Regions from separate parts of the Vibrio sp. Isolate22 genome, predicted to be linked through region 1. Evidence: riboswitches for the same ligand, from Rfam matches in the RefSeq annotation. Region 1 holds a riboswitch; the other holds the start of a gene.
The links. A riboswitch is a leader RNA that binds a small molecule or an ion and turns the genes downstream of it on or off. The one in region 1 is predicted to bind lysine.
Positions count from the first base shown of each region.

Region 1 (16,521 bases):
TTTTGCAGTGGAATCTGTTTTCGAAGAAGTAGGCATCACTTTACCGGTCATGATCTCCGGCACCATTACTGATGCATCAGGTCGTACGCTTTCAGGGCAGACGACGGAAGCTTTCTATAACGCCCTTCGTCATGTTAAACCTATCTCGTTTGGTTTGAACTGTGCATTAGGCCCTGATGAGCTGCGTGAGTATGTTGGCGAGATGTCTCGTATCTCAGAGAGTTATGTTTCTGCTCACCCTAACGCTGGTTTACCTAACGCATTTGGCGAGTATGACCTTTCACCTGAAGACATGGCTGAACATGTTAAAGAGTGGGCTGAAAGTGGCTTCTTGAACCTGATTGGTGGCTGTTGTGGTACCACGCCAGAACATATTCGCCAAATGGCAGAAGTGGTTGAAGGTGTAACTCCTCGCCAATTGCCGGACTTACCTGTGTCGTGTCGTTTATCCGGTTTAGAACCTCTGACCATTGCTAAAGAGTCTCTGTTTGTAAACGTGGGTGAGCGAACGAACGTGACCGGTTCTGCACGCTTCAAACGCTTGATCAAAGAAGAGCTTTACGATGAGGCATTGAGTGTTGCTCGTGAGCAAGTTGAAAACGGCGCCCAGATCATCGATATCAACATGGATGAAGGGATGCTAGACGCTGAAGCGTGCATGGTCAAATTCCTTAATCTATGTGCCTCTGAGCCAGAAATTTCAAAAGTCCCAGTGATGGTCGATTCATCAAAGTGGGAGGTTATTGAAGCTGGCCTGAAATGTATTCAGGGTAAAGGTATCGTTAACTCCATCTCTCTAAAAGAGGGTAAAGAGAAGTTCGTCGAGCAAGCTAAGTTGGTTCGCCGCTATGGTGCAGCTGTCATCGTGATGGCATTTGATGAAGTCGGTCAGGCTGATACACGTGAACGTAAAGTCGAAATCTGTACTAATGCTTACAACATTCTTGTTGATGAGGTTGGCTTCCCACCAGAAGACATTATTTTTGACCCGAACATCTTCGCGGTTGCGACGGGTATTGAAGAGCACAATAACTATGCAGTTGATTTCATCGATGCAGTAGGCGATATCAAGCGCGACCTGCCTCATGCGATGATCTCTGGTGGTGTATCGAACGTGTCATTCTCATTCCGAGGTAACAACTACGTTCGTGAGGCAATCCACGCTGTATTCCTATATCACTGTTTTAAAAATGGTATGGATATGGGCATCGTAAACGCTGGTCAGTTGGAAATTTACGATAATGTACCAGAAGATCTGCGTGATGCTGTTGAAGATGTCGTACTAAACCGTCGTGAAGACTCTACGGAACGCTTGCTGGATATGGCAACCGAGTATCTAGAGCGAGCTGTTGGTAAAGTTGAAGATAAATCAGCACTTGAGTGGCGTACTTGGCCTGTAGAGAAGCGTTTAGAGCACTCTTTGGTCAAAGGTATTACTGACTTTATCGTTGAAGATACTGAAGAAGCACGTGTCAATTCAGATCGTCCAATTGAGGTAATTGAAGGTCCGTTAATGGACGGTATGAACGTGGTTGGTGACTTGTTTGGTGCAGGTAAGATGTTCCTTCCTCAAGTTGTTAAATCAGCCCGTGTAATGAAGCAAGCCGTTGCCCACTTGGAGCCGTTCATTAATGCATCCAAAGAAGTCGGCGCGAGTAACGGTAAGATCCTTCTTGCGACAGTTAAGGGTGATGTTCATGATATTGGTAAGAACATTGTTGGCGTTGTTCTTCAGTGTAATAACTATGACATCATTGACTTAGGTGTGATGGTTTCATGTGAAAAGATTCTCAAAGTCGCGAAAGAAGAAAACGTCGATATTATTGGCCTGTCGGGTCTAATTACTCCATCTCTTGATGAAATGGTGCATGTTGCCAAAGAGATGGAACGACAAGGCTTTAAGCTACCATTATTGATTGGTGGTGCAACGACATCAAAGGCGCATACTGCTGTTAAAATTGAACAGAATTACTCAGAGCCAGTGGTCTACGTCAATAACGCTTCTCGTGCGGTAGGCGTATGTACGTCACTGCTTTCTGAGGAGCTAAAACCTGCCTTCGTTGAGAAGTTGGACTTAGACTATGAGCGCGTTCGTGATCAGCATAATCGTAAGAAGCCTCGTACTAAGCCAGTGACACTAGAGCAAGCTCGCGCAAATAAAGTGGCGATTGATTGGGACGCATATACTCCGCCAGCACCAGCTAAACCGGGTGTGCATGTATTCAATGATTTTGATGTGGCAACACTGCGTAACTATATCGACTGGACACCATTCTTCATGACATGGTCATTAGTCGGTAAGTACCCAGCTATTCTTGACCACGAAGAGGTGGGCGAAGAGGCAAAACGTTTATTCAAAGATGCGAACGAGTTACTGGATCGTGTAGAGAAAGAGAAGTTACTTGAAGCCCGTGGTATGTGCGCGATGTTCCCAGCCAACAGTGTTGGTGATGACATTGAGGTGTATACCGACGAGTCTCGTACTGAAGTTCTAAAAGTTCTGCATAATCTTCGCCAGCAGACTGAGAAGCCTAAAGGCTTTAACTACTGTTTGTCAGATTACATCGCTCCAAAAGAAAGCGGCAAAGCAGACTGGATTGGTGGTTTTGCTGTGACAGGTGGTATTGGTGAGCGTGAGCTAGCGGATGAATATAAGGCCAATGGTGATGACTATAATGCCATCATGATTCAGGCTGTGGCTGACCGACTAGCGGAAGCGTTTGCTGAATACCTACACCAAGAGGTACGAAAGGACATTTGGGGTTACGCTCCAGATGAAGACTTATCTAACGATGATCTTATTCGAGAGAAATACCAAGGTATTCGTCCTGCTCCTGGTTATCCTGCTTGTCCTGAGCATACAGAGAAGGGCACGTTGTGGGAGTTGATGGATGTTGAGAAGACCATTGATATGTCACTGACGTCTAGCTACGCGATGTGGCCAGGTGCTTCAGTTTCTGGGATGTACTTCTCTCACCCAGATTCTCGATACTTTGCGATTGCTCAGATTCAACAAGATCAAGTAGACAGCTATGCTGACCGTAAAGGTTGGGATATGTTGGAAGCTGAGAGATGGCTAGGTCCAAATATTAACTAGTTATTAAATCAGCGAGTTAGTCGTTAAATTCGAAAGGAAAAGGGTTGCTTAATTGCAACCCTTTTTGTATCTGTGCTTTGAACGTTGAACTCTTATTAATTCACTATCGCTTTATTCGAATAGCTCTTGATGCAGCTTTTGAATCGCCTGTTTAGAGACTGACTCATTGAGCAGGAAGCATAAGTTATGAGGGCTTGCTCCGTAACAAATCATGCGCAGGTTGAAATCTTCAAGGGTGCTGAATACTTGCTTAGCGTAGCCTTTACTTTCACTCATGTTATTACCAATCAATGCCACCAAACATAGGTCATGTTCTACATTGACTGAACACAGTTCTTCTAGCTCAAGACGTGCTGCTTCTGGTAATTCAGGAGCACCACCAGATGTATCAGTTTGATCTAGGGTGAGTGAAACACTGATCTCCGAGGTAGTGATAAGATCGACGGAGATCTTATGTTTAGCAAGGATCTCAAATACTTTTGCAAGGAAACCGTAAGCATGGAACATATTAGCGCTACGTAGTGTAACCATGGTTTGGTTGCAGCGAAGGGCCAGGGCTCTGAACAGTGGAGAGCTTTCCACCTGTTGACGGATCCAAGTTCCACCTAGTTCTGGTGCTTTTGAAGAGCTGACAAACACCGGAATTTGGTGACGTAATGCCGGCACTAGCGTCGATGGGTGAAGGATCTTCGCTCCAAAGTTTGCCATCTCAGATGCTTCACTGAAGCTGATTTCTGGGATTGGAGAAGCTTTCGGTGCGATGCGAGGGTCGGTGGTGTAGATACCTGGAACGTCTGTCCAAATTTCTAAGCCAATCGCTTGTACTGACTCTGCAATAAGCGCTGCTGAGTAATCACTACCACCACGACCTAAGGTTGTTGTATTACCGTCATTATCTGCACCAATAAAGCCTTGTGTGACTACAACTTGTTGTTGGCACAGTGGAATCAGCTTCTCTTTCGCTAGCACTGAAATCTCTTCAAGCTGAGGTTCTGCTTTTCCGAAGTCATCATTGGTGCGCATCACTTCTCTTATATCGAAGCGAACCGCCGGTGTACCGCGTTCGCGAAGGATTTGAGCAAGAAGGTGTGTCGACATCAACTCACCACACGCAACTAAGTGATCGGTTAGCTTAGTGCTTATTTGAAATGATGCAGCCTCAGCTGCGCTCGCAATTTCATCAAGAATGGAGTGAACTTCTTTTTCGATGCTGATAGGGTCAGCAAGTTGGTCAAGAATTGCATTGTGGATGTCCGTCAACTGGGTCATTACTTCCTGACGGCGAGTTTTGTCTTGAACACCGTTTGCCAGTTCGACAAGTAAATTGGTTACACCTGAACACGCAGAACTTACGACTAACTTGGTATTTGAGTTGTTTTCAATAATGGCAGCACAACGGCTCATTGCTTCAAAGTTGGCAACACTTGTACCACCAAACTTAGCGACATTAAAAGAACCAGCTACATTAGATGCACTCACGATATATCTCCCACGACTTCCTAAAATAAAATTACGGTTGGGTAATCCAACGTCCAATGTTTTTCGAAGAGAGTTTTAGAGCAAAAAGAGAGGAATTATATGAATAGTAACCTCAGAAGCTCTTCACCATATAGATATGGTGACAGTTGCCGGGATTCAGCCCGCTCAACCGATAATAAAGGTCCTGCATCCTTTTATTATCTCGGCACTGCTCCCCATAAGTGCTTTGTATCGGAAATGCGGTTCCACAAAACACCTGCCTGGGCAGTGCTCCTCTTCTGCTAGATAGCCATTTCATTGAACGTGTTTGTGCTCACAATGTCAATTGGTAACTTGAGATAACTTAAAAATAATTTTAACAATTATGTGACAGTGGTTTGACCTCAAGACCTAAGGCTAATTGCTGACATGTTCGATTTGCTTTAGGGTGGAATATCGACACCATTAACGTAAGGGATTTACATGTCTAACTTCACAAATACTTCTACTATCGATAGCTTTTATCCACCACATCGAACGTTAATGGGGCCTGGACCTTCAGATATCTCACCTCAAGTGCTTCAAGCATTAAGTCGACCAACCATTGGTCACCTCGATCCACTTTTTATTACGATGATGGATGAGGTTAAACAGCTTCTTAAGTATGCCTTTCAGACAGAAAATGAGTTTACGATTGCTGTATCAGCACCAGGCAGTGCTGGTATGGAAACTTGTTTTGTTAACTTGATTGAGCCCGGTGAAAAGGTCATCGTTTGTCGAAATGGCGTGTTTGGTGAACGTATGCGAGAAAATGTAGTGCGCTGCGGTGGCGAAGCAATTCTTGTTGACGACGAATGGGGTAAGCCTGTATCTGTCGAAAAGGTACAGCAAGCATTATCAGAAAACCCAGACGCAGTCGCGGTTGCTTTTGTACATGCTGAGACCTCTACTGGTGCATTATCGGATGCTCAAGCTATCTCTGCGGTGGCTCGCCAGTTCGATGCATTGACGATTGTTGATGCTGTAACCTCACTGGGTGGTGTGCCACTGTTAGTGGACGAATGGCAGCTCGATGCGGTTTATTCTGGTAGTCAGAAATGCTTGTCTTGTGTTCCTGGTTTATCACCCGTAACTTTCTCTCAGCGTGCTGTTGATAAAATGAAAGCACGTCAGTCACCGGTACAAAGCTGGTTCTTGGATCAGAGCCTAGTATTAGGTTACTGGAGCGGTGAAGGTAAGCGTAGTTATCACCACACTGCACCAGTCAATAGTCTTTACGCGCTGCATGAGTCTCTCGTGCTACTGAAAAATGAAGGCTTAGATAATGCTTGGTCTCGTCATCACGCCATGCATCAAGAATTAAAAGAAGGTGTAGAAGCATTAGGGCTGAAGTTCGTTGTTGATGAAGAGAGCCGTTTACCACAGCTTAATGCTCTTTACTTCCCTGAAGGAATTGATGAAGCGAAAGTCAGATCACAGCTTTTAGAAGAGTATAACCTTGAGATTGGTGCTGGCCTTGGCTCTTTGGCTGGTAAGGCATGGCGTATTGGCTTGATGGGCTACGGTGCTCGTAAAGAGAATGTGGCGTTGTGTCTTAAAGCGCTGCAAGACGTACTTAAATAACCGAATTAGAATAGTTTCAAAGAAAAGCGCACGAGGATCGTGCGCTTTTTTGTTTGCTTTAAAGGTAATACTACGGGTTAAAATTGGCTACTGCTCTGCCGACGAGACGTTGTTTTCAGCTTGAGATATTTTCTTGTATTGAACCTGTGAAAAGTCTCTGTTTGGGAATAAAAACTTTGCTTCACTACGGATTTGTTGCGCTTTGCTCTCTTCCCCTAAACCTTGGTAAGCAAGGATCAGGTTGCTGTAGAACGCTGGTCTTGGTTTACTCTTTATGATCTCTAATGACCAATCAACATATGGCTGAATAAGGCTAGGATCACCTTTATAAAGACCAATGTTCAGGTAGGTGCTGTATATGTCCCAATCGTAGCGATCTTTCCAAACTACAGGGTTGGTGACTTGTTTGAGAATATCTGGGTTTTTAGGTTTAGATAGCTCAAATTTGGTCAGTACATAGTTGGTATGCAGTGCACTCAACATGTAAACACTCACTAGAATTGGTAACACTAAGCTAGTCACTCTAAATAGTGTTTTGCTGATGATGCTGAACGGCTGCTGATAATGACGTGAAGCACGCTGGTCTACCCAATAAATCAATATGATAAAGGTTATCCAGTGTATTGCCGAGTGATAGAACGGGTACTCTAACTGAGAGTGTAGAAGTATTGGTATGAATAGTGCCAGTAAAGCCAAGCGTGTTCCTTTGGCTGAGCTTGAGATCCGCGACAAAACTAATACTGCGGCAATCAATATTCCTATGATTGGTACAATACCGCCCTCAACTCCCCAGAATAGAAACTCATTGTGGGGGTGATCCATTGCTGGAAGCCCCGGATGATAGTTTGAATTGAGTTGATGCTGACGAGCGGTATACAGGGTGTACTCTGATTCAAATTTTCCGTAGCCGTAACCAGTAAATGGTTTCTCTACCAACATGTCTAATGTTTGCGGGAAGGTGTAAGCTCGAGGGCTCTCTAGGTTCGCTTTTTTACTCGCTATACTATCTGTAGTGCTAAGGCTGATTACTGAAAATGCAACTACGATACCGACAGCAACGGATGCACACCATCCGTAGAATCGTTTCTTGGTCGAGAACTTGTAGAGGTAAGGCAGAATACATATGAAGCCAATGAGTGCAGCTAACCAACCTGTGCGTGATGCGATGATGATCAGCAGTGGTACCGTTAACGTTGGTGTTAGGTAGAGTAAAAATGATTCGCTAATCTTATGGTTGTACTTGGCTGGCTGTCTCGCTAATAGGTAAGCAGAGAGTACAAAACCCGTCGCTAAAAAGCTGGCCATCACGTTAGGCTGTTGGAAGATTCCATACGGGCGATTAGCTTCAGTGTTGTAACCAAATAGGTTACCAGGCTCCAGCAAAAAATATTGCACATAGCCAAACAGTGCCTGTATGACGACAGCAAGTACGATGAACCACAGCATGCGCTGTTTATGTTTATTACTGAATTTGAATTGTTGAAGAACCACGAATAAGGTAAAGCCAGCCCATAACCCAAGTAATCGACCAGAAGCTCCTTGCGGCGAAGCATTGCTGTATAGAATAGGCAATGTGAGTATCACGCAGCTTATCAGCAAACCTATGGTTAACTTGGAATACTTGAGTACTCGATTGGTCGCCAGTTGATAAAAGCCAATGGCTAAAGTGAAGCTTAGAGCCAGCCAAGTGGTCGGGTTAAAGGATAGGGCAAGGCCTGAACCACCTGGGTTAGGCATGAAAAAGTGCATGGCGAGTAAGAACACAACAGCTAGTGAAGCAAGGAATGCTTTGTTGAGAGGTAGCTGAGTGACCTGATGCTCTAGCTGGGTTCCGCTAGTGTGTATTGTTGCCATAAATCCCTAACCTTATAAAAACGGAGCTTGTTCCTTTTGAAACAAGCTCCGTTACTTTAACATTTTTCTGTCCGCCCGCAGGACGCTATTTTACACCTAGTTCAAATTTAACATAGGCTTAAGGAAGCGTGCGGTATGTGAACCTTCGACTAGTGCCACATCTTCTGGTGTGCCTTCTGCAACAATTTCACCACCACCTTGACCACCCTCAGGGCCGAGATCGAGTATCCAGTCTGCAGTTTTAACGACATCCAAGTTGTGTTCAATTACCACAACGGTATTACCGTGATCACGTAGGCGATGCAATACGGTTAATAGCTGTTGGATATCGTGGAAGTGAAGGCCTGTTGTTGGCTCATCCAGAATGTATAACGTCTTTCCTGTATCTCGTTTAGACAGCTCGCGCGCTAATTTAACACGTTGAGCCTCACCACCAGATAGGGTAGTTGCGGCTTGGCCCAAACGAATATAAGAAAGGCCGACATCCATGAGAGTTTGCAGTTTGCGAGCGATCACTGGAACCGGATTAAAGAACTCACGTGCGTCTTCTACGGTCATTTCCAGTACTTCGTCGATGGTTTTACCCTTGTAGCGAACTTCTAGTGTTTCACGGTTGTAGCGCTTGCCCTTACATACATCACACGGCACATAAACGTCCGGTAAGAAGTGCATTTCTACCTTGATAACACCGTCGCCCTGACACGCTTCACAGCGCCCGCCACGCACGTTAAAGCTGAAGCGTCCCGGTTTGTAACCGCGCGAACGTGACTCCTGTGTCCCCGCAAATAATTCACGAATAGGTGTAAAGATCCCTGTATAGGTTGCAGGATTTGATCTTGGCGTTCGACCGATAGGGCTTTGGTCAATATCGATGACCTTGTCGAAATGCTCTAAGCCTTTGATTTTTTCATGTGGTGCAGGTACTGCTGTCGTTGCACCGTTGAGTTGGGTGTGAGCAATTTTAAAGAAGGTGTCATTAATCAGTGTCGACTTACCTGACCCCGATACACCTGTAATACAACTGAATAGGCCAACAGGGATAGTTGCTGTGACATTTTTCAGGTTATTACCGGTAGCACCAATGATCTCGACGACTTTCTTTTTGTCGATCGGCGTTCGTTGTTTTGGTACTTCAATCTCTTTTACGCCACTTAAGTACTGACCAGTCAATGAGTTTGGATTGTCGATGATATCTTGCATAGTGCCTTCAGCGACTACGTGACCACCGTGAACACCAGCGCCTGGGCCGATATCGATCACATGGTCCGCACAGCGAATTGCGTCTTCATCATGCTCAACGACAAGCACTGTGTTGCCTAAATCTCTCAGGTGAACCAAGGTTTGCAGTAGGCGTTCATTGTCACGCTGGTGGAGGCCAATCGATGGTTCATCCAAGACATACATAACTCCCACTAAGCCTGCACCTATCTGACTTGCGAGACGAATTCGTTGCGCTTCACCACCAGATAGGGTTTCAGCACTGCGTGACAGGTTGAGGTAGTTCAAACCGACATTAACCAAGAAGTGCAGGCGATCATTGATCTCTTTCATCACCTTATCGGCGATTTGTCCGCGCTGACCGTCTAGCTTTAACTCTTGGAAAAACTGTAGTGCATCAGCAATGCTCAGTTCAACGATTTCAGGCAGTGTTGTATCGCCAATGAAGACATTACGAGCTTCTAATCTCAAGCGTGTACCATCACAGCTAGAGCATGATTTCATTGAGATGTATTTAGCAAGGTCCTCACGGACTGCGTTTGATTCCGTATCACGGTAACGGCGCTCTAGCGTATTCAAAATGCCTTCAAATGGGTGACGTTTGACTCGAATATCACCACGATCATTGATGTATTTGAATTCAACTTCAGTACGACCTGAACCTTTAAGAATAATCTCTTGAGTCTTCTTTGGGAGAGAATTAAATGGTGCAAACAGATCGAAACCATAGTGTTCCGAGAGCGATGTTAGCATCTGGAAATAGTAGTAGTTCTTTTGATCCCAGCCCTTAATGGCTCCATCTGCAATACTTAGATTCTCATCTAAGATCACTCGGCTTGGATCAAAGTACTGCTGAACTCCAAGGCCATCACATGTACCACACGCACCAGCTGGGTTGTTGAATGAGAATAGGCGAGGTTCAAGCTCTTGCATGCTATAACCACACTTTGGACAAGCGAAGTTAGCAGAGAATACGATCTCTTCTTGGTCTGTTTCATCCATCCAACCGACAACAGCAATACCACCGGAGAGCTCTAATGTGGTCTCGAAAGATTCGGCTAAGCGTTGTTGAAGATCAGGGCGTACCTTAAATCGGTCAACCACTACTTCTATCGTGTGTTTCTTGTGCAGTTCAAGTGCTGGTGGATCGGATAAATCACAGGTTTCACCATCAATACGTGCTCGAATAAAGCCCTGAGCCGCTAAGTTTTCCAGTGTTTTTACGTGCTCACCTTTACGCTCTTTAACGATTGGTGCTAATAGCATCATCTTTGAACCAACAGGTAGCTCAAGTACCTTGTCCACCATTTGGCTGATGGTTTGCGCGGCGAGCGGTATGTTGTGTTCTGGACAGCGAGGTTCGCCGACTCGTGCGTAAAGAAGCCTCAGGTAATCATAGACTTCAGTGATGGTACCAACCGTTGAACGAGGGTTGTGAGACGTAGATTTCTGTTCTATCGAGATGGCGGGAGATAAGCCTTCGATGTGGTCGACATCAGGCTTTTCCATAAGGGATAGAAATTGGCGAGCGTAGGCAGACAGAGACTCAACATAACGGCGTTGCCCTTCTGCGTAGAGGGTATCAAACGCAAGTGATGACTTACCTGAACCAGAAAGACCTGTGATAACAATCAGCTTATCACGAGGGATGGTAAGGTTTACGTCTTTGAGGTTATGCGTACGAGCACCTCTAATTTCTATTTTATCCATCTCAACAGACCATGTAATTTTTAGTGGCTAAAGTATTACATAGAGTGAGATTTGTGCAAAGTTTTACTGGATAAAAAAACAGTAATTAAAAAGGGCGACTCCAAGAGCCGCCCATTACATTGTGTGAATTGTTATTTACCTGTCAGCAGTTATGCTTCTTTCTGTGTTGAGTGTTTGCCTAACTCAACTTGCTGCTGGTCTTTCTTGTATAGGTTTTCAAAGCAGTAGTTTGTTGCTTCGATGTAGCCTTCTACGCTACCGCAGTCAAAACGCTGACCTTTAAATTTGTATGCCAATACACAACCTGCTTTTGCTTGTTTAAGCAGTGCATCGGTGATTTGGATCTCACCACCTTTACCTGGTTCCGTTTGCTCGATCAGTTCGAAGATATCTGGAGTCAGGATGTAACGGCCAATGATCGCTAGGTTGCTTGGTGCTGTGCCTTGCTCTGGCTTTTCTACCATGTCATCAACACGGAACAAATCGTCTTTGATCATCTCGCCAGAGATAACACCGTACTTATGCGTCTCTTCTTCCGGTACTTCTTGAACAGCAACGATAGAACAGCGGAACTGTTTGTATAGCGCAACCATTTGTGCCAACACGCCTTGTTGTTCATTTACACATAGGTCATCCGCAAGTACCACTGCAAATGGTTCGTCACCTACAAGTTCGCGACCAGTCAAAATAGCGTGACCTAGGCCTTTCATTTCGCGTTGACGGATATAAGTGAAGTTTGCAGCTTCAATCGTTTCACGGATATTAATCAGTAGGTCTTCTTTATTTGTGCCACTGATCTGATGTTCAAGTTCGTAGTTCTTATCGAAGTGATCCATGATTGAGTGCTTACCACGACCCGTTACGATACACATTCCGTCCATACCGGCTTCGATTGCTTCTTCAACGCCGTATTCAATCAGTGGTTTGTTTACTACTGGCATCATTTCTTTCGGCATTGATTTGGTTGCTGGTAAGAAGCGTGTACCGTAGCCTGCTGCCGGGAAAAGGCACTTTTTGATCATCGTAAGACCCTTTATCTATAATAATTATCGATTCAACCTGGGTGGTTGATATTTCTGAGGGCAACTCTAGCACAAATTATGTCGAAAATTCAGCAACAATCCGTATGACTAACCAGAGCTTCCCTCAAAATTATCGTCACTTTAAGAAGTGGATCAATTATGCAAGCAAGTTCTGGTTGGCCCACGCGATCGCTTGGACTCTATTTTTTACCGCCAACTTGCGGAATATTTGATAGAGGTGAGACTTCACCGTGAACTCGCTGATAAAAAGATCATCGGCTATTTGTGTGTTCGATGAACCTGATTGGAGGCAACGAATGACCTGGATCTCGCGAATAGTAAGATCAACATTGGTAGGCGTTGTGTTGGTATTGACCATATTACGATAGTAAAACAGCAGTTGATTGGTGACCTTTCTTGGCAGCCAGTTATCGCCATCGATTACCTCTTGTAAACCATGAGCAATTTTGTCTTTTTTATCGGTGTTATAAAACAGTCCTTTTAACACACCGTAAGTTAAAAGCTCTGAGGTCGGCAGTTGCTGTGGGACATTAAACAAAATGATCTCATGATTCTTCCACATTACAGTCAGGTTGGGGCAGATAGCTAATAGCTTTGGTACTTCTTTATAGTCGACAAGAAGAATGCGATTACTCTGCTTTCTATCGACTAACATTAGGTCGTCTGGCGTCATCTTATATAAGATAATAGATAGGTGTTTTTCTATCTCTTTTACGTGTAAGTAAGTATCACTTGGGTCGATGCACATAAAGTGTAAAGTGCGAGCATATCGAGACTTTCTCATTGAAATGTCCTGTGTAAATAGAATGGGAATTCACGTTGTCATGCAGGCTTTGGCTTCTCTAGCACCATCGTTGTGACTTGCGTTGAATATCAATTCTCAAAGTAAATGAGTGGTTTGTAAGTGGAGAAAAAAGCAACATCGCTCTGAATATCATGATTTGTTACGTTTTTATTCTTTGTCGTGAGGAGAGAATAGGAATGCGATTTATCACAGCAGAAAAGCATGCTATTCTTGTGCGCTAAAAATTTTCTGAGACTATGAATTTAGACGGAGCAAATCATGGCTAGCCGTGGAGTTAACAAAGTTATATTAGTGGGTAACCTAGGTAATGACCCAGAAATTCGTTACATGCCAAATGGCGGCGCAGTAGCGAACATTACCATTGCAACGTCAGAGTCATGGCGTGATAAAGCAACTGGCGAACAGCGTGAAAAAACAGAATGGCACCGTGTTGCTCTGTTTGGCAAGCTAGCTGAGGTTGCTGGTGAGTACCTACGTAAAGGTTCTCAAGTTTACATTGAAGGTCAACTTCAAACTCGTAAATGGCAAGATCAAAGCGGTCAAGATCGCTACACAACGGAAGTTGTGGTTCAAGGCTTTAACGGCGTTATGCAAATGCTAGGCGGTCGTGCTCAAGGTGGCGCACCAGCTCAAGGCGGCATGGGTGGCCAGCAACAGCAAGGCGGTTGGGGTCAGCCTCAGCAACCACAACAGCAACAATACAGCGCCCCAGCACAACCGCAAAAAGCGCCTCAACAACAAGCTCCTCAGCAGGCTCAACCTCAATATAATGAGCCACCGATGGATTTTGATGATGACATCCCATTTTAAGCCCTGTTTTTAATATATTATAAAGACAGTATTAATTTGGAAAGAGCCGCGATTATCGCGGCTTTTTGTTACCTAGAATTCTTAACGCTTTATTTACAACGTCAATTTATAGTATAAGTAGCAATACGGTATAATGTGAGTTGAAAAGGATTTCGTTATTCATGAGATATACCCCCACACTAAAATTGAGCACCCGATTGGTCGCATTTGTCACCGTGATAGTGATCAGTGCGATGTTCATTCTTTTTATCGGTGGCACCCTCTCATTTAAGCGTATCGGGCAAGAATATTTAGACCATTATTTGGTGGGTATTGTCGACGTTGTAGATAAGGAAATGGAAGATCCTGATGCTGCATATTCAATGCAACGTTGGATGCCTAAGATGCTGCAAGCAAGCAACATTGTTGAGATGAAACTCTCTAATAAGACCGGCATTGTTTATCGCTTCAAAGATACTTCTCCACAGATTGATCCTAGCCGCCTTTATGAAAAAAGCTTTGTATTAGAGCGAAATACCGGTTACCGAATCGAGTTTAAGGCTCTGCCTCCTTACATTGGATACAGCTATTCATTAGAGGCGATGTGGTCAATCACTTTAGCGGTTGCTTTGATCATTTTCTGTTTAGCTCGTGGCGTTCGATGGCTAAAAGAGCAATTGATGGGCTCTGAAATGCTAGAAGAGCGTGGCAGGATGATTCTTGCTGGTCAGGTTGAAGCTCATGCAAAAGGTGATGAGCGAGAGTGGCCTTATACTGCGAGTGAAGCTCTCGATGTTCTTATTGAAGAGTTAAAAGACGCTCGGCAAGAGCGTAGTCGTTTCGATACCTTTATTCGGACTCATACCTTCTTAGATAAACTCACTGGCACTGCCAACAGAGTGCTATTCGATAACAAGCTTGAATCGGCATTGCATGAAAGTGGTGCTCGTGGCGGTGTGCTGTTGATACGTATCGATGAGTGGGAACAGGTACGCGATGATAATGACAAGCAAGTTACAGATAACTTTATTATTGAGGTTGGCGAAGTATTATCGAATATCGTACAGCGCTACCCAGATGTTATTTTCTCTCGTTATTATGAAGCTGACTTTGCTGTATTTATCCCGCATCAAGGTGCCAAAGACATTGCGACGCTGGCTGCCCAGTGTTTAAGACAACTTGATAAGCTAACACCACCAGAGCCTTTAGAGTCGGATAATTGGTGCCATATCGGCGTGACCATGTACACCGAAGGTGAGCGTCATAGTCAGATCATGGATGAAACGGAAACAGCATTAAAGAGTGCGCAATTGGAGCGCATTAATAACTGGAGCCGTTTCCCTAAACAGAATAAAAATGAGCTTGATAGAGGTAGTGTTCGCTGGAGGACACTACTTGATACAGCACTGCTTCCTGATAATTTAGTAATCTTTGCTCAGCGATGTTATCTTATGTCTGATTTAGGTCAAGCTAATGAATTGCATAGAGAAATATTCACTAGAATTCAGGATCCTGAGAAAGGTTTATTGAAATCCTCTCGATTCATGCCAGCGGTAGAGCAAGTGGGTTACCAAGCTCAAATGGATCAATCGGTTTTAAGAGTGTTGTTGAAGTCACTGAAAGAATCGACTCAACCTATTCATTATTCAGTGAACCTCAATGTCACCCCTTTTTCTAGTAAGCAGCACTTTAAATGGTTCAGAAGTGAGTTGTTGCAGCTCTCTGCTCAGCATCGTTCACAACTGGCTTTTGAGTTTCCTGAGGGGCACCTTATCGCTCATCTTGATTATATGAGACCGGTGGCAAAGATGCTGCGAGGACTTGGGTGTAAAGTGATTGTTGGCCAAGCTGGGCGAACTATTGTCAGCACTCACTACATTAAGGATTTGAAGGTTAACTATATAAAGCTTCATCGAAGCTTGATTAAGAAAATCGACCAAAGACATGAAAACCAGCTGTTCGTCCGCAGTTTAATTGGCGCGTGTGGTGACTCTCCAACTCAAGTTATTGCGGTGGGGGTCGAGACAAAACAAGAAAAGAACACCTTGATAGAGTTAGGTATTAATGGCTATCAAGGAAGGTATTTCGACGAAGAACAACAAATTATCCCTTTACCTAATAAAGGTTCAAAGTCAGTGAAAGCTGAGTCTGTAGTAAAAGTTGGTCGAAGAAATCGATGGCGTAAGAGTAGTAGCTAAGTATGAATTTTAAAGCGATTGTAGACAAATTAAAGCCAAGCAAAAGCAATGGCAACACTCAAGTTGTCATGCTGGGTAACGATGCTGTCTATATTTCATCGACAGAACAAGAATCCCAAGTAACCAGTATTCCTTTCGTTAATGGTGACTGGGAAAGTGCGCTGAAAAAATCGTTAAATAGTGAGGCGTTTACCAGCAATAGCCTTCAACTTATTGTTTGCGCCAACTATTACCAAACCTATCAGCTTGATAAGCCGGACATTCCAGAAAGCGAATGGTCAGTTGCCTTGCCATTTCTACTCAAAGACCTTGTTGCGGAGAGAGTTACCGAGATCACCGCGAGTGCCGTCGCTCTACCTACGTCGAATAAACTACAAGTGTATGTATTGCCGAAAAAGCTGCTAGACAAGCTGGTTAATATTACGAACTCGGCGCAAGTTGAGCTAAAAGGTGTGGCGCCAGAAGATGAAATCTGGGGTTATAGTGCAGGTGAACTGTCGAACTTTATCCTTTTACAACGCAGTACTAATTCGCACTTCAAGCTGGGGGCGTTTGTTGAACATACTGTTTGCTTCCAAAGAACCATCCGTAGCGTTGTGCCCCCTCTAACAGGAGTGGCGTCTAGTGCTCTGCAATTAGATGGTCTTGCCTTGGAGCTTCAACGTTCTATTGATTATCTGTCTTCTCAAATTAAAGGTACGCAACTTCATCAACTCAAGATCTGTT
Region 1 covers NZ_JAKEUW010000014.1:3,396-19,916, forward strand. The annotation lists gene metH (methionine synthase) at 1-3,097, shown strand, start outside; gene lysC (lysine-sensitive aspartokinase 3) at 3,209-4,576, opposite strand; lysine riboswitch at 4,685-4,862, opposite strand; gene L1D55_RS10105 (alanine--glyoxylate aminotransferase family protein) at 5,039-6,178, shown strand; gene L1D55_RS10110 (PglL family O-oligosaccharyltransferase) at 6,266-8,032, opposite strand; gene uvrA (excinuclease ABC subunit UvrA) at 8,129-10,960, opposite strand; gene galU (UTP--glucose-1-phosphate uridylyltransferase GalU) at 11,110-11,982, opposite strand; gene L1D55_RS10125 (LuxR C-terminal-related transcriptional regulator) at 12,140-12,787, opposite strand; gene L1D55_RS10130 (single-stranded DNA-binding protein) at 13,067-13,618, shown strand; gene csrD (RNase E specificity factor CsrD) at 13,780-15,795, shown strand; gene L1D55_RS10140 (MSHA biogenesis protein MshI) at 15,798-16,521, shown strand, end outside.

Region 2 (16,521 bases), on a different contig from region 1:
TGCAGGGTTGGATTACTACAACCATAACCTTGATACCTCTCCAGAGTTTTATGGCAGCATTATCACCACTCGTACCTATCAAGATCGTCTAGACACGCTATCTCACGTTCGTGATGCCGGTATGAAGATCTGTTCAGGCGGTATTATTGGTATGGGTGAAAGCACTAATGACCGTGCAGGTCTTCTGGTAGAGCTAGCGAACCTTCCGGTACACCCAGAGAGTGTGCCAATCAACATGCTTGTTAAAGTGAAAGGCACACCGATGGAAAACGTCGATGATGTTGAGTCTTTCGACTTTATTAAATTGATCGCGATCGCTCGTATCATGATGCCTAAGTCTGCGGTTCGTTTGTCTGCAGGACGTGAGAATATGAACGAACAGATGCAAGCGATGTGTTTCATGGCAGGTGCAAACTCTATCTTCTACGGCTGTAAGCTACTGACGACGCCAAACCCAGATGAAGATACAGATATGCAGCTGTTCAAGAAGTTGGGTATTAACAGCCAAGAAGTGGCTCAAAAGCCTGATGAAATTCAAGAAAATGAACTGTTAGATCAAGTGGTGGAGCGCGTTGCGGCTCGCCCTACGAAAGATGACATGTTCTACGATGCCACGGTTTAAATCACGCATTAAAGAAGCCCTTGTTCATCGCCGTGAACAAGGGTTAACACGTCAACTCAAGGTGCTTGAAAACAGTAATGGTCCATTGCTTAGTAGTGAAGGTTCACACTTCATAAACTTTTCGAGCAATGACTATTTGGGACTGGCGAACGATCCTGAGTTGGTCGAGGCATGGCAAAACGGGTTGTCTCAGTATGGTGCTGGCAGTGCAGCGTCGCCATTAGTCACCGGGTTTAGCTCAGCTCATCGAAACCTAGAAGCTCAGTTGTGTGAGTGGCTTGGATTCGACCGCGCCATTCTTTTCAGTTCTGGATTCAGCGCCAATCAAGCTTTGTTGTTCTCTCTGCTCGAGAAAGATGATGTCTTGCTACAAGACAAGCTTAATCACGCTTCTCTGATGGAAGCGGGTGTGCTTTCTCCTGCCTCAATGAAACGCTTTAAGCACAACGATGTGCAGCATCTCGAGTCGTTGCTAAGTCGTTCTCCACAATCGTTAGTCGTGACGGAGGGCGTTTTCAGCATGGATGGTGACCAAGCGCCTCTCGAAGATATCGCTAGCCTTACCAATGAATACGACGGTTGGTTGGCGGTTGATGATGCTCATGGCATCGGTGTATTAGGCGAAAGAGGGGCTGGGAGCTGCAATGCTGCACAAGTCTCACCTGATATTTTGGTGGTGACCTTTGGTAAAGCCTTTGGTCTTTCCGGTGCCGCAATTCTATGTTCATCAGAAGTGGGTGATTACTTAACCCAGTTTGCACGTCATCATGTTTATTCGACGGCAATGCCGCCTTCACAGGCTTTCGCTTTGTCCCATGCGTGTCAGATGATTCAAACCCAAGAGTGGCGCAGAGAAAAACTGATTGAGCTCGGGGGGATCTATGCGGAGCAGATGAAAGCTATACAAGGCTTTGTTGATACCAAGCCCCCTATTAAGCCATTTGTGATAGGCGAAGCGCAGGCGGCATTATCGATAGCAGAAGAGTTAAAGCGCAATCAGATATGGGTGACGGCGATAAGACCGCCGACCGTTCCGGCTGGGACGGCTCGTTTGCGAATTACATTAACCGCCAATCACAGTCAAAAGCAGGTTAACCAATTAAGCCGTTCGTTGCTTCAAGCTATCGAATTGAGCTGTGCATTAAAGGAAGAGGTTTAGCAAATGTCACAGGAAGCAGTAGTGCATGAATACCTAGGCCAAGATAAAAGTGCGATTGCCGAAGCGTTTGGTAAAGCGGCAACTACCTATGACAAACATGCTGAGTTTCAGCGTGATGTGGGCCACCGTTTACTGGATAAGCTACCAAGCGATCTTTCTGGTCTTAAGGTACTCGACCTCGGTTGCGGAACCGGCTATTTTTCAGAACAGTTGTTGAGTCGCGGTGCTGAAGTGATTTGTGCCGATCTCTCTCTTGGAATGCTAAAGAAGGCTAAGCAGCGCTGTGGTTCTGCCGTCTCTTTATATCAACAAGCTGATGCCGAACAATTGCCGTTTGCCAATGGAAGCTTTGATATTGTTTTCTCGAGCTTGGCGTTGCAATGGTGTGATGATTTGTCATCGCCGTTGAAGGAGATGAAGCGTGTTACGGCGGCTAATGGACAAGTAATCTTCTCAACTTTGCTTGATGGATCACTGTTTGAGCTAGAAAAGTCATGGTCAAAAATTGACTCACATCAACACGTTAACCATTTTATTACAATCAATCAGGTAAAAATTGCGTTAGCGCAATCTAGCTGTACGGCTCATCAACTAGACTTGCCCACCATCACCGTTTGGTACGACACTGCGTTTGAACTGATGCGAGACCTTAAAGGCATTGGCGCTAATCACGTAAGTGGTCGCTCACAAGGTTTGACAAGTCGTCGCATGTTGCAGCTTGTTGAACGGGAATATCGAGAGTTTAAAAACCATCAAGGTTTCTTACCAGCAACATATCAAGTTTGTTTAGGGGTTATTCAATTATGATTGATGCAGTATTCATTGCAGGTACGGATACCGAAGTGGGAAAAACTATGGTTTCAAAAGCGATTCTTCAAGCTTTGGCCGCACAAGATTTATCAACAATTGGTTATAAACCAGTTGCTGCAGGGTGTGAAAAGTACCCTGAAGGGTTACGTAATAGCGACGCGCTACATCTTCAAGAAGCAGCGACACAAGAGATCGCTTATGAAGATGTTAACCCGTACGCATTGCTACTACCTTCATCACCTCACATTGCAGCTAAGCATGACGGTGTGGTGATTGAAGAAGAAGTGCTATCGGCTAAGCTAGCTGAACATAAGCAGAACTCTGACATCGTTTTGGTGGAAGGCGCTGGTGGGTGGCGAGTACCTGTTTCAGACGATGAGTATTTGTCTAGCTGGGTTAAAAAAGAACAGCTTCCAGTGGTTCTGACGGTAGGTATTAAGCTAGGCTGCTTGAGCCACGCTCTATTAACTGCAGAAGCGATTCGTGCTGACGGCTTAAACCTAGTTGGTTGGGTAGCTAACCGCATTAATCCAGGTACTGAGCATTACGCGGATATTATTGCGATGCTTGAAGACAAGCTAGGTGCGCCAAAACTGGGTGAGATCCCTTACGTACCAAAAGCTAAGTCTAAGAACATTGGTAAGTACATCGATGTTCAGCCATTGCTTGCACTGTAATTAGTGACTAGGGCACAGAATAAGAAAAGGGCTGCGATTGCAGCCCTTTTGCTATGTTAAGCCTGTGTAGAGTTAAGCTTGGGATTAGTGATCTTTTGTCAGCCCCATTAGTGCTTGCTGTGTCTCTGTGATGTTTTTTTGAGCTGCTTCTGGCGTAAGAATACCGATCTGTTTTTTCGCTTCTTCTTCAGTAATCCCTAGGTGACAGCACAGTAAATCGATAGCCATTTGAGTGTTAGTACCTTCAACCATGATCCTTTCCTTTTGTTACATGAACTAGCCAATACATTAATTGACTGACACTCTAAACGGATCGCTAGAGGTAGACCATACGACTTAGGTCTAATGGACGAGTGCGAATTGCGCTACTCCCGTAATCAAATGTTTCAATTTAATGCTTAACCTTGTTTTCTTAATCTAAGACTATATGTATAAGTAAGTATAAGTCGTCAAGGTTGGAATCAATTGCTGCCTGCCTTGTCTATAACAATAAGTTTGATAAAAACAGCTTTCATGCGGAGATAAGTAATGAAGCGAGTAATGTTGTTCCTTGCAACCAACCTTGCGGTTGTATTGGTTCTAAGTGTTGTTCTTAATATTGTATACGCAGTCACAGGTATGCAACCAGGTAGCCTCTCAGGCTTACTGGTGATGGCTGCGGTATTCGGTTTCGGCGGCTCATTCATCTCACTAATGATGTCAAAGAAAATGGCACTTCGTTCTGTTGGCGGTATGGTTATTGAAAGCCCGCGTAACGAAACAGAACATTGGTTGATGGAAACGGTAAGCCGTCAATCTCAACAGGTTGGTATTGGGATGCCGACAGTGGCGATCTATGACTCGCCAGACATCAACGCATTTGCGACAGGCGCTAAGCGTGACGATTCACTGGTCGCGGTATCAACTGGTTTGCTACACAACATGACGCGTGATGAAGCTGAAGCGGTACTGGCTCACGAAGTTAGTCACATCGCAAATGGTGACATGGTGACAATGACGCTGATGCAAGGTGTTGTGAACACGTTCGTTATTTTCCTATCTCGTTTCATTGCCAATATTGTGGCATCGAATGATAACGAGGAAGAGGGTGGTAGCAACATGATGGTGTACTTCGGTGTGTCTATGGTGCTGGAATTAGTATTCGGTTTCCTAGCGAGCTTCATCACCATGTGGTACAGCCGCCATCGTGAGTTCCATGCCGATGCAGGTGCTGCTCACTTGGTAGGTAAAGAGAAGATGATTGCTGCTCTAGAGCGTCTTAAGGTGAGCCACGAGCCACAACTAGAAGGTTCTATGATGGCATTTGGTATCAACGGTAAGCGTTCTCTAACAGAGCTTCTAATGAGCCACCCACCGCTAGATAAGCGTATTGCGTCTCTACGTAACATGTAATCTCTAACATAATTAGAGAATATTAAAGGCTTCCTTCGGGAGGCCTTTTTTGATCTCAGCTGTTAAGATTGGAGATTGAAGGGATGTGGTTTTCGTTATTGTGAGAGTTTAGCTCTATCAAAATGAGGTTAGGACTGGTTTTTGGGTTCTTGTCTGATAACTCTTGTGTTGCTTGCACACGTTATCGCGCGCAATAAAAAGGCTTCCACATGGGAAGCCTTCTCGTATTATCTAATTCGAAGCTCGAATTACAGCTTGTCAGTTAGCTCGACAGCTTGACCGATGTAGTTCGCTGGAGTCATCTCTTTTAGACGAACCTTCTCGTCTTCAGGAATCTCTAGACCGTCGATGAATGCACGCATGCCTTCGCCATCTACACGCTTACCACGAGTTAGCTCTTTAAGCTTCTCGTATGGCTTCTCGATGCCGTAACGACGCATTACTGTTTGTACTGGTTCAGCTAGAACTTCCCAGTTCTTGTCTAGTTCAGCAAGTAGTGCTTCGCGGTTAACTTCTAGCTTGCTAATACCTTTCAGAGTTGAAGTGTATGCAATGATAGCGTAGCCAACACCAACACCTAGGTTACGAAGAACCGTAGAGTCAGTTAGGTCACGTTGCCAGCGAGAAACTGGAAGTTTTTGCGCTAGGTGGCCGAATACAGCGTTAGCTAGACCAAGGTTGCCTTCTGAGTTTTCGAAGTCAATTGGGTTAACTTTGTGCGGCATTGTAGATGAGCCGATTTCACCAGCAATCGTCTTCTGCTTGAAGTGGCCAAGAGCAATGTAGCCCCAAACGTCACGGTCGAAGTCTAGAAGGATAGTGTTGAAACGAGCAATCGCGTCGAATAGCTCAGCGATGTAATCGTGAGGTTCGATTTGAGTTGTGTACGGGTTCCAAGTTACACCAAGAGATTCAGTGATGAACTCTTCAGAGAACTGGTGCCAATCTACTTCTGGGTATGCAGAAAGGTGTGCGTTGTAGTTACCAACAGCGCCGTTGATTTTCGCTAGGATCTCAACGTTTTCGATTTGCTTGTATTGACGTTCCATACGGTACGCAACGTTAGCCATCTCTTTACCCATAGTAGAAGGAGAAGCAGGCTGACCATGTGTACGAGAAAGAAGAGGAATGTCGCGGTATTCGTTCGCAAGTGCTTTGATTGCGTCGATTACGTTGCGGATTTCTGGAAGAACAACTTCGTCACGAGCTTCTTTAAGCATAAGCGCGTGAGACGTGTTGTTGATGTCTTCAGAAGTACATGCAAAGTGAATGAATTCGTTTACAGCGTGAAGCTCAGGAACGCCAGCTACTTTCTCTTTCAAGAAGTACTCAACCGCTTTTACGTCGTGGTTTGTTGTGCGCTCGATCTCTTTGATACGTAGAGCATCTTCTTCGCTGAAGTTAGTGGCTAGTTCATCAAGAAACTGGTTAGCTTCTGCACTGAACGCTGGTACTTCTTTGATTGCATCAGTAGCTGCAAGCTTTTGTAACCAACGAATTTCAACGATAGAGCGGTACTTTAGTAGACCAAACTCACTAAAGATGCTGCGTAATGCAATAGTCTTACTTCCGTAACGGCCGTCTACTGGTGAAACAGCAGTCAATGCTGACAGTTCCATGGTGTTCTCCTGAATTGAGTTTTCTAAATTTTGAGAGGTTTATACCAGTAACAATCTCAATTGTCACGCATATTGCGCAAACGTTTGCGTGAGAGTTGTGTTGATACAAAAAACAAGCTCGCGACGAGGCGCGAGCTAATAAGTTACATTCGAGCTAATAGGATTTGAGCCTGCTCGATCATCTTCTTGCGACCGAAGATAAGGTGACGACGTTTGCCGCCCACCTGACGCCATAGAACAGCACTTCGAATCCCTGAGAGTAGTAGGGCACGAACCTTATGTTGGGTCGAGGTTTGTTGAAGTACCGCTGGCGTGCCAGAAACCTGAATGCGAGGGCCGATTGGGCTCACAACATCAAGGTAGATGCTCGCTAGGTTGCTGATCATCTGCTCGTCAAACAAGTCGAAATGTTCACTCTGGCGCTCTGCAGTTTGAATGCGGTCACCAAGCTGAGACATAGAGTCGTTGCGAGATGATAGCTTACGTTCAAGCGCCATTAAGCTAATGATGTAACGAGTGATATCGCTACCAGCAGGAGTACTATCGATACCTTTTACTAGGCACTCAAGACCTAATTTTAGGTTAGCTTCACGTCCAAAAACACCAACAGTGTTTGCTGGGCTAGTATTCAAAATAGCACTGAGTGAAGCTTCGAAGGCATCTTTATCACAATGGCCGTCTTTCGCTACTTGTTGAACCAAAGCCACAGCTTGGCAAATTCCGGCGAAAGCAATAGTACGGTCATAAAGTGTATTAGCCACGTAGTAACTCCTAGTTGTCTTCTATCGTTTGTCGTTCGATCAGTTAGATGCGTTTTTCGATGATACCACCGCCAAGACACACGTCGTCTTGGTAGAATACTGCAGATTGACCTGGGGTCACTGCGATCTGTGGCTCGTCAAAAATAACCTTAATGTTCTCGTCATCAATTGGGATGATTGTACAAGGAATATCGGTTTGACGGTAACGTGTTTTTACCGTGCATGTCATAACTTCAGTAATTGGTGTGCGATTTACCCAATGAAGCTGAGAAGCGATCAAACCTTCTGATTTAAGAAGAGGGTGATCTTTACCTTGTACGGCAATCAGAACATTACGCTTAAGGTCTTTTTCACCAACAAACCATGGTTCTTCATTGCCGCCACCACCTTTGGTGCCGCCAATGTGAAGGCCTTTACGTTGACCTAACGTGTGGTACATCAAGCCGTTGTGTTTACCAATCACTTTACCTTCTGGTGTTTCGATGTCACCTGGTTGTGCTGGTAGGTATTTGCCAAGGAACTCTGTGAACTTACGCTCACCGATAAAGCAGATACCTGTAGAATCTTTCTTCTTCGCTGTGATTAAGTCTTGCTCTTCAGCAATGCGTCGCACTTCTGGTTTCTCTAATTCACCAACAGGGAATAGGCTGCGCGCAACTTGGTCTGAGCTTAGCGTGTAAAGGAAGTAGCTTTGGTCTTTGTTGCTGTCTAGACCACGTAGCATCTCTGGTTTTACGCCAGCATCTAACTCTTCTTGAGTTGGGAAAGTACGACGAACGTAGTGACCCATCGCAATGTAGTCTGCGTCTAGTACTTCATCGGCAAACTCTAAGAATGCTTTGAATTTTATTTCTTTGTTACAAAGAATATCTGGGTTAGGAGTACGACCTGCTTTGTATTCCGCAAGGAAGTATTCGAATACGTTGTCCCAGTATTCTGCAGCAAAGTTGATAGTGTGAAGGTGGATACCTAGTTTGTCACATACCGCCTGAGCATCAGCAAGATCTTCAGCTGCCGTGCAGTATTCTTCGTTATCGTCTTCTTCCCAGTTTTTCATGAAAAGGCCTTCTACCTGATAGCCTTGTTGCTGAAGAAGATACGCCGATACTGACGAATCTACACCGCCGGACATACCGACAATTACTTTCTTTTCGCTGTTTCCAGAGCTGATATCTGACATGTCTAAACACCGTTACTATTACTTGGTCGCAGATTCTAACAGAAAGAGAAACGCCGTGACAGATCCGAGACCGGAATCACAGTTTCATTTGCACAAATAGTGCGCTGACTTTGTTAGTAATCGCATGAGAGCGAGGTGAGTCGCTAGGATGTCAGAAGTATATGTGGCATAGTCGCTCGAAATCCAAGACTTGAGATAAAAAAATGTCTGAACAAAATGAATTTATGCAAGAAGAGCAGTTGATTGAAATTATTGAAAATCAGCTAGAAGACGGTCAGCCAATTAAAGTAAAAGAGACGTTAATGCGCCTTATGATGACAGGCACACCACGTGAAGACGCAATTGCAGCAATGGCGTGTGCACTTGCGGTTGAAGTATTTGACGTAATGAAGAATGGCGCAGAGTTTAATCAAAAGCGTTATGCCGAGCATTTAGAGATGCTGCCTGATTTAAGCTTTATGGAAGGTGAATAAAAAAATAGCTCAGCAAACGTTTGCTATAGTTTGAATGATTGCCGCGTTAAATATAGCGCGGTAGAATCCGCCACCTATTTCCCCTTGACTTAGACTAGCCCTATGAAATTCCCTGGACAACGTAAATCAAAGCACTATTTTCCGGTTCACGCACGTGACCCATTAGTGAGCCAAGCTCAAAGCAGTAAAAGAATGTCACGCACTCATATTATCGGTATTGACCAAACTTTGGTGGATATTGAAGCAAAAGTGAGTTCTGAACTTATTGAGAAGTACGGTTTAAGTAAGGGACACTCACTGGTTATCGTTGATGAAGCGGCTGAGTCTTTATATCAAGAACTAAAAGAACAGTGTCTAATTACCAATGAATATGCTGGTGGCACTATCGGTAATACATTACACAATTACTCAGTACTAGCGGATGACCGTTCAACGCTACTCGGCGTAATGAGCCAGGATATTAAAATTGGTAGCTATGGTTACCGCTATTTATGTAATACATCAAGCAGAATGGACTTGAACCATTTACAAGGGGTAGATGGCGCAATCGGTCGCTGCTTTGCATTAATTACTGAAGATGGTGAGCGTACTTTCGCAATTAGCGAAGGGCAAATGAACCAACTAAAACCAGAAAGTATTCCTGAAAAGATTTTCAAAAGTGCTTCTGCTTTAGTATTAACGGCTTATTTAGTTCGTTGTAAGCCGGGTGACCCGATGCCTGAAGCAACAATGAAAGCGATCGAATACGCGAAGAAATACGATGTGCCTGTTGTTTTAACTCTGGGTACGAAATTCGTTATTCAAGACGATCCTGAATTCTGGAAAGATTTCTTAGAGCAACACGTAACGGTTGTTGCAATGAATGAAGACGAAGCCGAAGCCCTAACTGGTGAAAGCGATCCACTCGCTGCTTCTGACAAAGCGCTAGATTGGGTAGACCTAGTACTATGTACTGCTGGTCCTGTTGGTCTATTTATGGCGGGTTACACGGAAGACGCAGCGAAACGTGAAACATCACTGCCTTTACTCCCAGGTTCAATTGCTGAATTTAACCGTTATGAATTTAGCCGTCCTGCTCATAAAGATTTATGTGAAAACCCTACTAAAGTTTATTCACATATTGCGCCTTATATGGGCGGTCCTGAGAAGATCAAAAATACCAATGGTGCAGGTGATGCGGCTTTATCTGCTTTATTACATGATATGGCTGCGAATAAGTACCACAAAGAAAACGTGCCAAACTCAAGTAAGCACCAACATTCATTCTTGACGTATTCTTCTTTCTCACAAGTTTGTAAATATTCAAACCGTGCGAGCTATGAAGTATTGGTTCAGCACTCTCCACGTTTATCTCGCGGTCTTCCTGAAAGAGAAGATAGCCTAGAAGAAGCGTACTGGGAAAGATAAGAGACTTTGTTTATCCGCTGCGCACAAGTTTATCAAATGCGCAGCAATGTTTATAAAGAACATTTATGGGTAACAAAATATAAAAAAGGCTCCGAAAGGAGCCTTTTTGTTTCTAAATATATTGAAGCCGTAAATAATACTTTAGTCGACTTAAATATTAATTCTATTGCTTAGTCAGTAATTGCGACACCCACTATGCAAATTGAACATTTAGATAGCGAAATCTTCTAGAGATTTACCAGCATCTAGTTGTTCTTGGATAGCTGAAGGTGTACGACCTTGGCCTGTCCAAGTTTTCTCGTCGCCGTTCGCATCTACGTATTTGTATTTAGCTGGGCGAGGAGCGCGTTTCGCTTTTGTTGTTTTAGATTTTGCTTCGCCAGAAAGCGCAGCAATAAGATCAGCAACATCAATTCCGTCTTTTGCGATTTGCTCAGCAATAGCAGAAAGTTTAGCTTCTTGTGCTGCTTTAGCCGCACGTTCTTCAGCTTCAGACTCTTGACGCTCTTGTACAACAATAGTTAGCTTGTCTAGCGCTTCTTCTAGTTGCTCAAGAGTTAATTCACGTGAGAATGCGCGAAGGCTACGGATATTTAATAGAGTTTTTGTTAATTCAGACATGATATTTTCCATCAAGGTAAACTAAATAATCTACCTAATAATAAACAGAGCTTGGGAATAAAACAAACAGTATTTCTTCTATTACATATTTAAATATAAAAGTGAGATGAATAGTTGAAAATGCCAATGCTCATCTCAATTGAATTTATAATAAATATTAAGAATATCTTAAAAGCTGATATGTGACTGGTGGAGTAGTTACACTATGTTGACTATTCTTAAGTTGAATAGTTCACAAATAAAAAGCCGCTTTTCTCGGAATGATATGTTGCATTGTTGCTCTTGATGGGTACAATTGCGGCTACCTGATGCGATGCTTTGGTTAATCATTTGTTAAACTATTGTTTGAGTGGTTAATAATGTTGTCGCACGTAGAGGTGCAATTATAAAAAGTAGTTTTCGTTGGGGTGATGCCAATGAACGGGAATGAAAGGTGTAATTGCCGAAGTAAATTGTATATCTAAGCAATTTGCTGGGGTTGTGCTCAATAGGTACAACACTGCCATAGTCTTAATTTTAAACTATGGAGCGCTACTGTAGGGTTGGGTGAAGTGTTCACTTCCCTTTCGCTTAGTTCAACATGAACTTGGTCATCCGTATCAAGTTTGTCTGCAGTAGATCTCTAGCCAAATAAAAAACTGGTTTTTGAAGATCATGAATTTAATAGATTTTGCAACATCTCCTTTATCTTTGCTTCCGCCACTTGTGGCTTTGAGCCTTGCTATCGTTACCCGCCGTGTATTGGTTTCTCTGGGTGTAGGTATCGTTATGGGTGCTATCTTACTTGCTGATTACTCAGTGGGTAATGCCGCTAGCTACGTATTTACTAAAGCATCTGGCGTTTTCATTGAAGATGGCGGTATCAACACTTGGAACATGAGCATCATTGCTTTCCTAATTATCTTGGGAATGACAACGGCGCTATTAACACTGTCTGGTGGTACTCGCGCATTCGCTGAATGGGCTCAGTCTCGCGTTAAAAGCAAACGTGGTTCTAAACTGCTTGCAGCTTTCTTAGGCGTATTCATCTTTGTGGATGATTACTTTAACAGCTTGGCGGTCGGTGCAATCTCTCGTCCTGTAACAGACCGTTTCTACGTATCTCGCGCTAAGCTAGCTTATATTCTTGATTCTACTGCAGCTCCTATGTGTGTGATCATGCCAGCTTCTAGTTGGGGTGCTTACATTATTACTATTATCGGTGGCATCCTAGTAACACACGGTGTGACTGAGTATTCAGCTCTAGGCGCTTACGTTCGTCTAATTCCAATGAACTTCTACGCGGTATTTGCACTTCTTATGGTGTTCGCAGTGGCGTGGTTCGGTCTAGATGTTGGTAAGATGCGCGATCATGAGATCGAAGCGTCTCAAGGTCGTGGCTTTGAAGGTGACAACGACAGCCAACAAGCTCACGATTTAAACGAAGAGCTAGATATCGAAGAGAGCGAGAATGGTTCTGTTTCTGACCTAATCATGCCGATCGTTTCATTGATCGTAGCGACGGTTGCAGCGATGCTTTACACAGGTGGTCAAGCGTTAGCGGCTGATGGTCAAGCGTTTAACCTACTTGGTGCATTCGAAAATACAGATGTTGGTAAGTCTCTTGTTTACGGTGGCATCATCGGCCTACTTGTTGCTTTAGCGACGGTATTTAAGCAGAAGCTATCTATGGCAGACATCGCAAGAACGATGTGGATTGGTGCAAGCTCTATGTTTGGCGCTATCCTAATCCTTGTGTTCGCTTGGACTATCGGTTCTGTAATCGGTGACATGAAAACAGGTACGTACTTGTCTTCTCTAGTAACAGGCAGCATTGATTACCACTGGCTACCAGTTATCCTGTTCCTACTTGCAGGCATCATGGCTTTCTCTACCGGTACTTCATGGGGTACGTTCGGCATCATGCTACCTATCGCGGGTGATATGGCGGCAGCATCGGATATCGCACTGATTCTTCCTATGCTAAGTGCGGTTCTAGCGGGCGCGGTATTTGGTGACCACTGTTCTCCGATTTCAGATACAACGATTTTGTCTTCGACAGGTGCTCGTTGTAACCACATCGACCACGTATCAACACAGCTTCCATACGCGCTAGCAGTAGCGTTTGTATCGTGCATTGGCTTCATTACCCTAGGTATGACAGCCTCTATCGGTATCGCATTCAGCGCAGCAGCTCTAACGTTCGTTGCTGTGTGTTTCGCTCTGGCTTATTTTTCTCGCTGCAAAATAGCGACATGCAAAAGCTAAAAACGAAAGTTAATCAGTAAACTATCAGGGAGGCTTTAGCCTCCCTTTTTTGTGCCTGTTAATTTAATTTTAAGTTTCGTGAAAAAAGTTCGAATTAATGGTTGAAAAAGGATCTTACCTTGGTTAGTGTGGAGACAAGACAGCAAACAACCTAAGAGCTGATAAGTATGCGTAAATTAGTAATGAACATTCATCACCATCATCACCCTATCTAGTCTTTCGGGGAGATTTACGTATACCCGGGAGCAAGGTTACTCCCGGAGGTTAAGTCAAAAGAATTTAGATTTAAACCCTCGGGATGACAGAGTCTTCCGAGGGTTTTTTAGTTTTAGCGCTTTTAAATAATCAACAAATTCAAATATTTGCACAGGGATACAGCAATGCAGACACAACGCCTAAGAATCGCAATTCAAAAGAAAGGTCGCCTAAGTAAAGAGTGCCAAGACCTACTAAAAAAATGTGGTGTTAAATTTAACATCATGGGTGAGCGCCTAGTCGTTCATTCACTAAATATGCCAATTGACCTGTTATTAGTTCGTGATGACGACATCCCAGGTCTCATCATGGATGGTGTGGTTGACCTTGGTTTTATCGGTGAGAATGAGCTTGAAGAAGTTCGTCTAGATCGCCTTGCTCTTAAAGAGCCTGCAGAGTTCCAAACACTACGTCGTCTAGATTTCGGTGGCTGCCGTTTATCTATCGCTATCAATAAAGACGAACAGTACAACGGCCCACAAGATCTAGCGGGCAAGCGTATTGCAACAACCTACCCACAACTACTCAAAGCCTACATGGACGAGCAGGGTGTTGATTTCAGCACTTGTATGCTAACAGGCTCGGTTGAAGTAGCGCCTCGCGCTGGTCTAGCTGATGCAATCGCGGACTTGGTTTCTACCGGTGCAACGCTAGAAGCAAACGGCCTAAAAGAAGCGGAAGTGATTTTCCAGTCTAAAGCGACTTTGATTCAACGTACTGGTGAATTCGACGCAGACAAAACAGCATTGATTGAAAAGCTACTGACTCGTATGCAGGGTGTTCAACAAGCGAAAGAGTCGAAGTACATCATGCTACACGCGCCAACGTCTCAGCTTGAGCAAATCAAAGCACTACTGCCTGGCGCTGAAGATCCAACAGTACTGCCACTTTCAACAGACAAAGATAAAGTTGCCGTTCACCTAGTAAGTACAGAGAACTTGTTCTGGGAAACGATGGAACAGCTGAAAGAGTTAGGCGCAAGCTCGATTCTAGTACTACCAATCGAAAAAATGATGGGGTAATGACGATGAGAACCGTTGTTTGGCAATCTTTAAGTGAATCACAGCAAGACTCGGTATTAGAGCGTCCCGCTATTACTGAAGGTGCAAACATCACAGCGACAGTTTCTGATGTTATTGCAAAAGTACGAAACGAGGGCGATGCAGCGCTTAAAGAACTGACTGAGAAGTTTGACCGCGTTACTCCAAAATCAATTCGAGTGAGCTCGGATGAAATTGAAGAAGCGAGCGCTCGTCTAACTCCAGAAATGAAGCGGGCACTAGAACAAGCTTACAGCAATATTGCTAAGTTCCACGAAGCTCAGAAACCTCAGCCAATTAAGGTTGAGACGCAACCAGGTGTCGTGTGTGAGCAAGTGACACGTGCGATTAACACAGTTGGTCTGTACATCCCGGGTGGCAGTGCGCCACTTCCGTCAACGGTTCTTATGTTAGGTGTTCCCGCTCAAATCGCAGGTTGTCGCAAGGTTGTACTTTGTTCTCCTCCGCCAATCGCTGACGAAATTCTGTATGTCGCTAAGCTTTGTAAGATCGACGAGGTTTACAACGTAGGTGGTGGTCAAGCGGTTGCTGCGATGGCTTACGGTACGGAAAGTGTTGCTAAAGTCGATAAGATTTTCGGCCCAGGTAATGCATTCGTGACTGAAGCAAAACGCCAAGTAAGCAACGACTTCCGCGGCGCGGCAATTGATATGCCAGCAGGACCATCAGAAGTGTTGGTGATTGCTGATGAAACAGCAGACGCAGACTTCATTGCTGCTGACTTGTTGAGCCAAGCGGAGCACGGTCCTGATTCTCAAGTGGTGTTGGTAACACCTTCGCCATTGATTGCGGATCAAGTAACCGAAGCCGTTCAAAAACAATTGAAAGAGCTATCTCGTGCGAGTATCGCTCAGCAAGCGTTGGCATCAAGCCTGATCATCATTGCTGAATCCATCACTCAAGCGATTGCGATTTCAAACTTTTACGGTCCTGAACACTTGATCGTTCAAACCAAGAACCCACGTGAATTGCTGCCATTGCTAGACAATGCAGGTTCTATCTTCCTTGGCGATTGGTCTCCAGAATCTGCAGGCGACTATGCCTCTGGTACTAACCACGTATTGCCGACTTACGGTTACACCAAGACATACTCTAGCCTTGGTTTAGCTGATTTCTCAAAACGTATGACAGTACAAGAACTGAGCGCTGATGGCCTAAAAGGCTTAGCTCCAACAGTTGTTACTATGGCGGAAGCCGAAGGCTTGGATGCACACAAACGTGCTGTGACAATCCGAGTTGAAAAGTTAAACCAAGCTAAATAAGGGCAGGGCATGGAAAAGTTAGCAAGAAAACAAGTTCAGGCTCTTACACCTTACTTGTCTGCAAGACGCATTGGCGGCACAGGTGATGTATGGCTAAATGCCAACGAATCTCCGTTTGATAACGAGTACAACTTAAATCTGTCTCGTCTTAATCGTTACAGCGAGTGTCAGCCTAAAGAGTTGATTGATGCTTACGCGCAATATGCAGGTGTGAAATCGGAGCAAACTCTGACGACACGAGGCGCTGATGAAGGTATCGAACTACTGATTCGCGCTTTTTGTGAGCCGAACGAAGACGCTATCCTTTACTGCCCACCAACCTACGGTATGTACGCAATCAGTGCAGAAACCATCGGTGTTGAGCGTAAAGTTGTGCCTCTAACTGCAGAGTGGCAACTTGACCTTCCTGCAATTGAAGCTCAGCTAGACAACGTGAAAGTGGTGTTTGTGTGTAGCCCAAATAACCCGACTGGTAATTTGGTTGAACGTAAAGACATCATTAAGTTACTTGAGATGACTCAAGATAAAGCAATTGTTGTGATGGATGAAGCGTACATCGACTTCTGTCCAGAAGCGTCAACCGTTGATTTACTTGAGCAATACCCGAACTTAGCGATTCTGCGTACTCTGTCTAAAGCTTTTGCATTGGCTGGGTTACGCTGCGGCTTTACGCTAGCGAACCAAGAGCTTATCGATGTATTGTTGAAAGTGATTGCGCCATACCCAGTGTCAATTCCTGTTGCTGATATCGCAGTTCAAGCACTCTCAGAGCAAGGCCTTGCGAGAGCGAAGTTTCAAGTTCTGGACTTAAGCGCTAACCGAGCGTACCTACAGGCTGGTCTGATGGGAATGCCTAACGTTACGGTATTCGATGGTTGGGGTAACTACCTTTTGGTTAAATTCCCGAACGGTGACGAACTGTTTAATGCGGCATGGGACAGCGGCATTATCTTACGTAATTCGCCAATTGAAGAC
Region 2 covers NZ_JAKEUW010000015.1:21,413-37,933, forward strand. The annotation lists gene bioB (biotin synthase BioB) at 1-622, shown strand, start outside; gene bioF (8-amino-7-oxononanoate synthase) at 609-1,781, shown strand; gene bioC (malonyl-ACP O-methyltransferase BioC) at 1,785-2,588, shown strand; gene bioD (dethiobiotin synthase) at 2,585-3,268, shown strand; gene L1D55_RS10605 (hypothetical protein) at 3,353-3,520, opposite strand; gene htpX (protease HtpX) at 3,797-4,660, shown strand; gene purB (adenylosuccinate lyase) at 4,909-6,279, opposite strand; gene hflD (high frequency lysogenization protein HflD) at 6,423-7,040, opposite strand; gene mnmA (tRNA 2-thiouridine(34) synthase MnmA) at 7,084-8,220, opposite strand; gene L1D55_RS10630 (hypothetical protein) at 8,424-8,693, shown strand; gene L1D55_RS10635 (inosine/guanosine kinase) at 8,796-10,100, shown strand; gene L1D55_RS10640 (H-NS family nucleoid-associated regulatory protein) at 10,311-10,721, opposite strand; lysine riboswitch at 11,086-11,263, shown strand; gene L1D55_RS10645 (Na+/H+ antiporter NhaC family protein) at 11,376-12,968, shown strand; His leader region at 13,159-13,295, shown strand; gene hisG (ATP phosphoribosyltransferase) at 13,349-14,245, shown strand; gene hisD (histidinol dehydrogenase) at 14,245-15,546, shown strand; gene hisC (histidinol-phosphate transaminase) at 15,556-16,521, shown strand, end outside.
Region 2: another riboswitch for lysine. It lies ahead of L1D55_RS10645 (Na+/H+ antiporter NhaC family protein); the one in region 1 lies ahead of lysC (lysine-sensitive aspartokinase 3).